3 regions of the Streptomyces sp. NPDC091377 genome follow, and region 2 is predicted to be linked to each of the others. Evidence: riboswitches for the same ligand, from Rfam matches in the RefSeq annotation. Region 2 holds a riboswitch; each other region holds the start of a gene.
The links. A riboswitch is a leader RNA that binds a small molecule or an ion and turns the genes downstream of it on or off. The one in region 2 is predicted to bind cyclic di-AMP.
Positions count from the first base shown of each region.

Region 1 (3,265 bases), on a different contig from region 2:
CGGAACAAAGAGGTTCTCGCGCCAATTCTGGCGGGGGGGGGAGGGGGGACGGGTCCCGCGTTCGGTCGGTTCACACCGGGGTGGTGAGGAAACCGGTTCACAGCAGGGGGGCCAGGAGGTCGGTGTTCACATCTGTACGTGAAAAGCCCCGCCCCGGTGCGTACGGGGGATTCACGCACCGGGGCGGGGGGCCCGTGAGGTCGGGGGAACCGCACGGGGCCTCAATGAGGACGTACCTCATGGGATGAGGGGGTGCCTCAGGTGGGGGGCGAGGCTGTGGGGACGCTGAGCGGCGGCTCGGGGGAGCCATGCGCACGGGCCGGGCGGGCCCGATGACCCCCTTCCCGATGGCCTACTTCAGGTGGAGCTGCTGACCCGGGAAGATCAGGTCGGCGTCGTCCACGATGTCCTTGTTCTGCTCGAAGAGCTTCTGCCAGCCGCCCGCGACGTCGTGGTCGGCGGCGATGGAGCTGAGCGTGTCGCCGGTGACGACCTTGTACTCGCCGTCGCCCTTCTCGACCTTCTGGCCGGTCGGGGTGGTGACGGTCTCCTTCGGCGTGGCCTCGCGCTCCTGCGAACGGGAGGCGCTCTGCTCCTCGGAGGAGCGCTCGTCGCTTCCGCTGTCGCTCTGGGACGGCTGCGACGGCTGCGCGGGGGTGGCCGGGGCGCTCGGGGTGGTGGAGCCGCCACCGGCGTACGGGGTGTTGGACAGGCCCACGCCACACGACGGCCAGGCGCCCTTGCCCTGACCGGCGAGGACCTTCTCGGCTATCTCGATCTGCTGCGCCTTGCTGGCCTGGTCGGCGGTGGCCGCGTACTTCGTGCCGCCGTAGCCGGCCCAGGTCGAGGCGGAGAACTGGAGACCGCCGTAGTAGCCGTTTCCGGTGTTGATGGACCAGTTGCCACCGGACTCGCACTGGGCGACGGCGTCCCACTCGGACGCGGTGGCGGCGGAGGCGTTGCCGGCCGCCATGAGCGGGGCGGCGACAGCGGCGCCGGTGACACCGGCGAGTGTGACGACACGGGTGGCCTTGGACGGACGGCGGTGCTTGCCCTTGCCGGAAAACAGCATGAAGGATCCCCTCACCGACGCCTACGAGGTGAGCTGTCGGGTTCGGGCCGGTTGAGTTGCCCGGCCATGTCCTGTACGCGGCTTTTCGCCTCGTACGACATGGCTTCACCCCAAGCCGCCCCCGGCGTCGAGTCTCCTCAACTGCCGGATACGGCACTTACCTTGGTTCCCCCGCTCCTGCCTACGGCGCTTGCGCGACGAATTTCCCGCTCGGCCACCGGCAGGATTCGGCGTGGCGGCCATCGGGGCTCACTGCTTGCGAGCGGTCATGACCGTAGACACGCGATTCGCCGAATTTCAAAGAGGATCAGGGCTTCTGAGACGCATCCCACACTTTCACCAAACCGGACATTCAGCGCGAACCGTGACGTGAACTCCCGCCACCCCTGCCCCACTTGTCCCTACTCGTCACCCTGGTCGCCGTCCGCCACATCGCCGAGAGTCAGGGTCTGACCGGGGACGATGTGGTGGGGGTCGCCGTCGAGCACCTGCTCGTTCACCCGGTAGAGCGCCCGCCATCCACCGTCGACGTCAAGGGAGTCGGCGATGGACGTCAGCGTGTCCCCGGGGCGGACGGTGTACGAGTCGCCGTCGAGCGAGTCGAGCGTGCCTCGCGCGGCCTCACCGCCCCGCGAGGTCTGCCGGTCGGCGGGCCGAGAGGACTCGGCGGACCCGGCGGACCCGGCGGACGGCTCGGAGGACTGCTCGGACGACCCGGAGGGCCCCGAGGACCCGGAGGGGTCGGCCTTGTCGCTCTTCTGGCCGTCGTCCACGCCCTTGGCGTCACTCGCGTCGGCGGCGTCCTTGCCCGCCCCCTTGCCGGTGCCCCTGTCCGCGCTCTCGTCGGCGCTGGGGCCGCGGTGGCGGCCTGTGCCGGGGAGGGCGCTGGTGTCCACGAGGTGCGAGGCGCCGAGGCTCTGTCGAGGATCGCCCACTTCCTCGCCGTGGGCCGGGGTGGAGGGGTCGGCGGCGGGTTCGGTGGGCGACTCCGAGGGGGACGAACCGGCGGAGCCGTCGCCCGCCCCGCCCGACGGGTCGCCGTTCGAGGGCGAGGAGGAGCCCTGCGAGGGCCCTGACGGGTCTTCGGACGGGCTGCCGGAGGGGGGCGAGGAAGGCGAGGTGGGCGAGGTGGGTGCTGAGTCCCCGGAGGCTCCGGAGTCGCCGTTGCCGTCGGTCCCCTCGGATCCGCCGGACGAATCATCCTTACCGGACGACCCCGTCGACTTGGACGAGTCGGTCAACCCGCCGGTGCCACCGGAACCGTCGCTCTCCTTGCCGGAGGACCCCGGCGTGGCGTCGCCCGCCAGGCCGGTGTCGACACCGGCGGGGTTCTCGTCGTCCCCGAGCCCATGGAGCAGCCCGCAGGTGGACCAGGCGCCGACGCCCTGGTCGGCGAGGATCCTCTCGGCCACGGCGATCTGCTGCGAACGGCTGGCCTGATCCGCGCTCCCCGCGTACTCCAGACCGCCGTACGTCTCCCACGCCTCCTGCGTCACCTGGAGTCCGCCGTAGCGGCCGTTGCCCAGGTCCGCGCTCCACGCGCCACCGCTCTCACACTCGGCGACCGCGTCCCACGTGGTCCCGCCGGCGGCGCTCGCACCCCCGGCACCGAGCAGGGGGATGGCGATGGCTGAGCCGGTGACCCCGGCCGCGACGAGCAGCGCCGGAGCCTGGCGGGGGCGACGGTGACGACCGTTCCCGGAGAGCATGCGGGGGCCTTTCGCGAGACAACGGTGAGCCGCGCGGCGCGTGATGCGCTGCGTCGCGCTGAGGGGTGAAGGTAGCCGGAATCGTTGACTTGTCACAAGTAAATGCCGCGCAGATCACGTGGAGATCACAAAAGTGAGGGCGTGTCATGTTGTGAGTGACCGTCTGTGGATGAGAAGGGGCTGTGGGGTGACTTTCCGTCAGAGGTGGGGGTGGAAATGGGGCGTGAGGGGCGCAATCCGGCCACTGTTCGAGGAGGGCTGACGGTCCGCCGTGTGAGGTTGGTAACTGCCCCTCAGGGGCGGCGATGCGGCCGGGCGGCTTCGGGGGTGAACCGCACCGGCAGCGTCCTCAGCCCTCGCATGATCAAACCGCCCCGCCAGCGCAGTTCGGCCGGATCGGCCCCCAGGCGGAGGTCCGGGAGTCGGGTGAAGAGGGTGGCCAGCGCGCTCTGCCCCTCCAGCCGGGCGAGCGGTGCGCCGAGAC
Region 1 is NZ_JBIVUE010000006.1:371,743-375,007, reverse strand. It holds gene ACIQNG_RS16420 (transglycosylase family protein) at 353-1,072, opposite strand; cyclic di-AMP (ydaO/yuaA leader) riboswitch at 1,076-1,271, opposite strand; gene ACIQNG_RS16415 (transglycosylase family protein) at 1,474-2,781, opposite strand; gene ACIQNG_RS16410 (cytochrome P450) at 3,075-3,265, opposite strand, start outside.
Region 1: linked by a shared signal. The riboswitch ahead of ACIQNG_RS16420 (transglycosylase family protein) and the one ahead of ACIQNG_RS01815 (NlpC/P60 family protein) in region 2 are both predicted to bind cyclic di-AMP.

Region 2 (3,265 bases):
CGGATCGTCGCGCCGCGGAAGGCGTAGATCGACTGGTCGGCGTCGCCCACCACGCACAGCTCGGCGGGGGGCAGGTCGTCCTCGCCGGGCGGGGTGGACTCGTCGTGCTCACCGGTGCCGACCAGTTCGCGGACCAGCGCGTACTGGGCGTGGTTGGTGTCCTGGTACTCGTCCACCAGGACGTGGCGGAAGCGGCGGCGGTAGTGCTCGGCGACATCGGGGAACGCGCGCAGCAGGTTGACCGTGGTCATGATCAGGTCGTCGAAGTCGAGCGCGTTCGCCTCACGCAGCCGCGACTGGTACAGCGCGTACGCCTGGGCCAGGGTCTTCTCAAAACCGTCCGTGGCCTGGGCGGCGAAGTCCTCCTCGTCGATCAGCTCGTTCTTCAGATTGCTGATCTTGGCGCTGAAGGACTTGGGCGGATAGCGCTTGGGGTCGAGATCCAGGTCACGGCAGACCAGGGCCATCAGCCGCTTGGAGTCGGCCGCGTCGTAGATCGAGAACGAGGACGTGAACCCGAGCCGCTTGGACTCCCGCCGCAGGATCCGTACGCAGGCGCTGTGGAACGTCATCACCCACATCGCGTTCGCGCGCGGGCCGACGAGCTGCTCCACGCGCTCCTTCATCTCGCCCGCGGCCTTGTTGGTGAAGGTGATCGCGAGGATCTGGCCGGGGTGGACGCTCCGCTCGGCGAGCAGATAGGCGATGCGGTGGGTGAGCACCCGGGTCTTGCCGGAGCCGGCACCGGCCACGATGAGCAGGGGGGTGCCGGAGTGGGCCACCGCCGCGCGCTGGTTCTCGTTCAGCCCCTCCAGGAGGGCCGCCGGGTCGAGGGCGGGGCGCGGGGCTCCGTCGCGGTAGTACCCGTCCCGGGGCGGGGGCGTGTCGAACTTTCCGCCGAACAGATCGTCCGGAACCGGCTCCGGTACGTGTTCGTCCTCGGGCGGAGGCGGAGGTTCCTCCTCATGCCCACGGGGGGCCTGGAGGTTCGCCAGGAAGCTGTCGTCAAAGAGGCTGCTCATCGCTCTCCGAGTCTAGGCCGCCCCACTGACAACCCGGGCCGCCTCCCGAAGATCCCGCGCGGAAGGGCGCACTCGGGCCACTCGGGGCGCTGGGGCCACTGGGGCCGCTGGGGCCGCTGGGGGCTCCGGGGCCGCCAGGGCCGCTGGTGGCGCTGGGGCCGCCGGGGCCGCTGGTGGCGCTGGGGCCGCTGGTGGCGCTGGGGCCGCTCGGGCAGGCGCGGGCAGTCGCGGGCCACTCGGAACGCCCCGCACACACCAGCCCAGCCCAGCCCGTCACCGTCCGTGACACCCCGTACCCCTCACCGAAAGGTCACGAAAATGTATCGGGCATATCACCCACCAACCTTCACAGGTGCCACACGAGTTGGCTAGCGTGCCGGGCAGGCCGACCGGCCCCCTCCGGCGAACCCCGCCGGGCCGTCCGGCCACCGCCGAGTCCGGCGCGCCCTCGTGGGCGACCGGAGCCGGGGACCCACCGAACCTCCGGGGTGAATCGGTCCGCACCTCCCGCGCGGAGGGGACCGTAGGGCAACCCTTCCGAACCGTCCGCCCGAACCCGACAGCTCACCCGGTAGGCGGCCCATGGAAGGAGTCGCCTCCTTGGCGTCGCACCGCAAGTCGTCCCCCTCGGCCCCGCGCGTGGCCGGTGTACGGACCCCCGTCCTGGCCACCGCCGCCCTCACCTCCGTCGCCCTGCTCTCCCAGACCGCCACCGCCGCCCCCACGGACGACAAGCCGAGCCTGGAGGAGATCGAGAAGAAGGTCGACGACCTCTACCGGCAGGCCGAGTCGGCGACGGAGAAGTACAACGCGGCCAAGGAGAAGACCGCCAAGCAGCGCACCCGCGTCGACACCCTGCTGGACGACGTCGCCCGGCGCATGCAGAAGCTGAACGACGCCCGCGAGGAACTGGGTTCGCACGCCGCCGCCCAGTACCGCACCGGGGCCGCCGCCCCCGACACCGCGACCTTCCTGCTCGCGGACACCCCGCAGGACTACTTCGACCGGACCCAGCTCATGGGCCGGCTCACCGAGCGCCAGAAGAGCGCGGTGGACGACTACTTCACCCAGCAGTCCGCGACCATGGAGAAGCGCCGGGAGGCGAGCGAGAGCCTGGCGTCGCTCACCGAGACGCAGGGCGATCTCAGGACGGCCAAGGCGACGGTCCGGACGAAACTCTCCGACGCGCGCGAACTGCTGTCGCGGCTCACCGCCGAGGAGAAGGCCCGCCTCGCGGAGATCGAGAGGAAGAAGCAGGAGGAGGCCGAGCGCAAGGCCGCGGAACTGGCCCGGCAGCAGGCGGAGGAAGAACGCCGCCAAGAGGAGCGCCGCCAGGAAGAGCGGCGCCAGGAGGAGCGGAGCGACACGGACCCGCCGTCGGGATCGACCGGCGGCGGCCCGGCCCCCGTCCCCGACACCCAGACCCCCGCCCCCGCCCCTGCTCCCGATGCCTCGTACGCCGCCAAGGCGGAGAAGGCGATCGGGTTCGCCCGCGCGCAGACGGGCAAGCCGTACGTCTGGGGCGCCACCGGCCCCGGCTCCTACGACTGCTCCGGCCTCACCCAGGCCGCCTGGAAGGCCGCCGACGTGGACCTCCCACGCACCACCTACGACCAGGTCGACGCCGGCACCACGGTCCCCGTCTCCGCCGCCCGCCCCGGCGACCTGGTGTTCTTCTACGACGACCTCACCCACGTCGGCCTCTACATCGGCAACGGCAAGATGATCCACGCCCCGAAGCCGGGGGCGTACGTACGGGAGGAGTCGATCTTCTACGACGGCGAGTCCTCGATCCACAGCGTGGTACGCCCGGCGTAGGAACCGTACGCCCGGCGTAGAAACCACACGGGACCGCCGCAGACGGTCAGCGCCATGGCAGCGACGGCGTCGCGCGCCCGCGTGGAATTGCGGGGGCGCCCGTGCGCGCCCCCGCCCTCCCCGCCTCCGCGCTCCCTACCATCGGCCCATGTCCGGCACCCCCACCCCTTCCCCGCGCGCCTGGTGGGCGCGGCGTCCGCCCGCGGCCGGGGCCGCCGTGATGGCGACCGGCATCGTGTCGATCGGGCTGCGTCTGACCGGGTACGAGGTGCTGTCCAGGATCCTGCTGGTGGTGGCCGGGGTCCTGTGGATCGCGCTGGCGGCGGACTTCGCCGCGCGGCTGCTGCGGGACCGCCCGGGGTGGCTGCGGGACGCCGGGACGCCCGCCGCGCTCACCGCCGTCGCCGCGACCGGCGTACTCGGTA
Region 2 is NZ_JBIVUE010000001.1:379,369-382,633, reverse strand. It holds gene pcrA (DNA helicase PcrA) at 1-1,022, opposite strand, end outside; cyclic di-AMP (ydaO/yuaA leader) riboswitch at 1,442-1,616, shown strand; gene ACIQNG_RS01815 (NlpC/P60 family protein) at 1,623-2,840, shown strand; gene ACIQNG_RS01810 (tellurite resistance/C4-dicarboxylate transporter family protein) at 2,989-3,265, shown strand, end outside.

Region 3 (3,265 bases), on a different contig from region 2:
AAGGAGAAGCGGCACCTCGGGATCTGGATCCGGCTGTTCATCTATGTCGCCGTCGGACATGTCTTCGCCGCGTTCCTGTACCTGCTCTTCGAGGTCGGCGCGAAGTAGCCGACGGGAGCCCTGAGGCCCCGGGTGCCCTGAGGCCCTGGGTGCCCTGCGGCCCCGGGGCGTCGCCCGGTCATGGGGCCGCTCAGTCGAGGAGTCGCTCCCGCAGCCGTTCCCGCAGCTCGGGTGTGACCCGCAGGCCGCGTTCCAGATAGGCGTCGACCCCGCCCCAGGTCCCCTCGATGGTCTCGAACGCGGCCTCCAGGTACGCGGCGCGCGCGTCGAAGAGCGGGCTGAGCAGTTCCATCACCTCGGGGGAGTAGGCCGAGGCGGAGCTGCCGCTGCGGTGCACCTTGTAGCGCCGGTGGAGGGCGTTGGACTCCAGGTAGTCGCCGAGGATCGCCTCGCGCTCCACCCCGACGGCCAGCAGCGTCACCGCGATCGACAGCCCCGCGCGGTCCTTGCCGGCCGCGCAGTGCATCAGCGCCGGGACGCTGTCCTCGGCGAGCGCGCGCAGCACACGCGCGTGCTCCGCGTTGCGCTCCTTGACGATCAGGCGGTACGAGTCGATCATCCGGTTCTCCGCCTGCCCGCCGGCGAGCAGCCCGCGGAGCTGGTCCAGATCGCCGTCGCGGACCATCTTCCAGAACTCGGCGCCGTCCGCCGGGTCGCTCAGCGGCAGATTCACATTGCGCACCCCGGGCAGCTCGACGTCCTGGCCCTCCAGGAGCTGGTCCGCCGCGTTGCGGAAGTCGAAGATCGTGTGCAGCCCGAGGGAGGAGAGGAACGCGGTGTCCTCGGCGGTCGCGTGGGCGAGATGCCCGCTGCGGAACAGCACCCCGTGGCGTACCCGGCGGCCGTCCTCGGTGGGCAGTCCGCCCACGTCACGGAAGTTGCGCACTCCGGCCAGCTCGGGTTCGGTCGACGGGATCTGCTGCGTCACGGGGGCTCCTCCCAGTCGGCTCACCGGCCCGGCTGTGTCGCCGTCCGGCAGGGGGCTCCGACGATACGACATGGCCTCGCGAACCGGCCGCACGAACCGGAGGAACCCCGGCAGGGGAAGCCTGTGTGTTCCCTGTGCACCTCAATACCCCTCTTCCTCCCCTATGCATTGTCTGGGACTTCTGTCCGAATTGATGGCTTTAATAACAACTCGCTCTGGAGTAAAGGGCGGTGGAGCGGGCCCACGTGAGCAGCGTCATACCCGTGACCGTGCGTCGCACGTCATGTCCACGTAATCGAGGTGCGCCTCAAGGGCCTTTGAGGAAAACGACCCGTGCCATCTCGACGCAGGGTGACCGGTGAGCGGTGCCGTGGATCAAGAAGGTGGCCTTCGGGTGGAACCTCCTGCTTGTTCCTTCGCGTCTTGGTCGCTTACGTTCGCCACCGAATCCGGACGGAACGCCGAATCCTGCCGCCGTCCGGAACGCACATCAACCCACCCGTGACCGGCAGGAGCGGGGGACCCACAGGACTCACCGCCTGTCCCGGTCTCCGGAACAGGCTAGGGGTCAAGCCGCGTCTGCGCACGTGGCCGGGCATCTCCAGCCCGCACCCGACAGCTCACCTCGCAGGCGCCGGAGAGGAAACCCCTATGCCCGCGAAGGGTAAGCACCGCCGTACCAAGTCCCTGAGCCTCACCCGCTCCATCGCGGTCGCCGGAACCGGTGGCGCCGCACTCGCCCTCCCGCTCATGGGCGCGACCGGGGCGTACGCCGCACCGGGCCAGTCCGTCGTGGCGGCACCGCAGTCGGTCTCCCAGCAGAGCGCCTCGCCGTCCGTCTCCCCGTCCGCCGGGCAGTCCGCCTCGCAGACGTCCGAGAAGCAGTCCACCACCCGGACCTACTCCGTGAAGGTGGGCGACTACCTGGCGAAGATCGCCGACGAGCAGGACGTCAGCGGTGGCTGGCAGCGGATCTACGAGGACAACCGCGAGGCCGTGGGCGCCGACCCGTCGCTCATCCACCCCGGCCTGAAGCTCACCCTCGGCGGCAAGGCGTCCGGCGCCGCCGCGAGCGAGACGAAGCCGTCGGCCGCCCCGGAGTCCGCCGAGGCGCCCGCGTCCTCCGGCTCCACACGCTCCGAGGAGTCCACGAAGTCCACGGAGTCCACGGGGACCTCGCAGTCCTCCGAGGCCACCGACACGCAGGCGTCGGCCCCGTCGCAGTCCGCCGAGACCCCGTCCACCGACACGGCCGCCGCGGGCGACTACAGCCTCCCGGTGTCGGGCTCCGTGGGCACCGCGTACCGGATGTCCGGCAGCATGTGGTCCAGCGGCTACCACACCGGTGTGGACTTCTCCGTCCCGACCGGCACCTCCCTCAAGGCCGTCGGCGCCGGCACGGTCGTCTCCGCCGGCGCGGGCGGCGCCTACGGCAACCAGGTCGTCCTCAAGCTCGCCGACGGCCACTACGCCCAGTACGCCCACCTGTCCTCGCTCTCCGTCTCGCAGGGCCAGACCGTGACCGCAGGACAGCAGGTCGGCCTCTCGGGCGCGACCGGCAATGTGACCGGCCCGCACCTGCACTTCGAGATCCGGACCACGCCGGACTACGGCTCGGACGTCGACCCCGTCGCCTACCTGCGCTCGCTCGGCCTCTCCATCTGACCCGAGGCACCCGCCGCGCATCATCCCGAAGGCCGGACCCCCGATCCCCGGGTCCGGCCTTCGGCAGGTCCGCAGCCTCGCGGGCCACCACCGCCCGGGGGCCGTCAGGGACCCTCGTGGTTATTCCCGAAGTGACCCCTGTGGATCCGTGGCTCATCTCACCGCCCGTCAACCCCGTATTACGGTCGCGTAGGTCACATTCGAAGAGGAATCATGGCTCGATGTGGCAGACGATTCGAAGAACGACAGCAGATCAGTGATCGGGTCGTACGTGGCGCTGGGGGACAGCTTCAGTGAGGGTGTCGGTGACCCCGGCCCCGACGGGGCGTTCGTCGGCTGGGCCGACAGGTTCGCGGTGCTGCTCGCGGACCGGCGACCGGAAGACGACTTCAACTACAACAACCTCGCGGTGCGAGGCAGGCTGCTGGACCAGATCGTGGCGGAACAGGTGCCGAGGGCGCGGGAACTCGCCCCCGACCTGATCTCCTTCTGTGCCGGCGGCAATGACATCCTCCGGCCGGGCAGCGACCCGGACGACGTGGCCGAGCGCTTCGAGCGCGCGGTCGCGGTGCTGACCGAGGCGGCCGGAACCGTGCTGGTGACCACCGGCTT
Region 3 is NZ_JBIVUE010000003.1:4,810-8,074, forward strand. It holds gene ACIQNG_RS07705 (DUF6126 family protein) at 1-108, shown strand, start outside; gene ACIQNG_RS07710 (tyrosine-protein phosphatase) at 191-988, opposite strand; cyclic di-AMP (ydaO/yuaA leader) riboswitch at 1,438-1,635, shown strand; gene ACIQNG_RS07715 (LysM peptidoglycan-binding domain-containing M23 family metallopeptidase) at 1,640-2,653, shown strand; gene ACIQNG_RS07720 (SGNH/GDSL hydrolase family protein) at 2,910-3,265, shown strand, end outside.
Region 3: linked by a shared signal. The riboswitch ahead of ACIQNG_RS07715 (LysM peptidoglycan-binding domain-containing M23 family metallopeptidase) and the one ahead of ACIQNG_RS01815 (NlpC/P60 family protein) in region 2 are both predicted to bind cyclic di-AMP.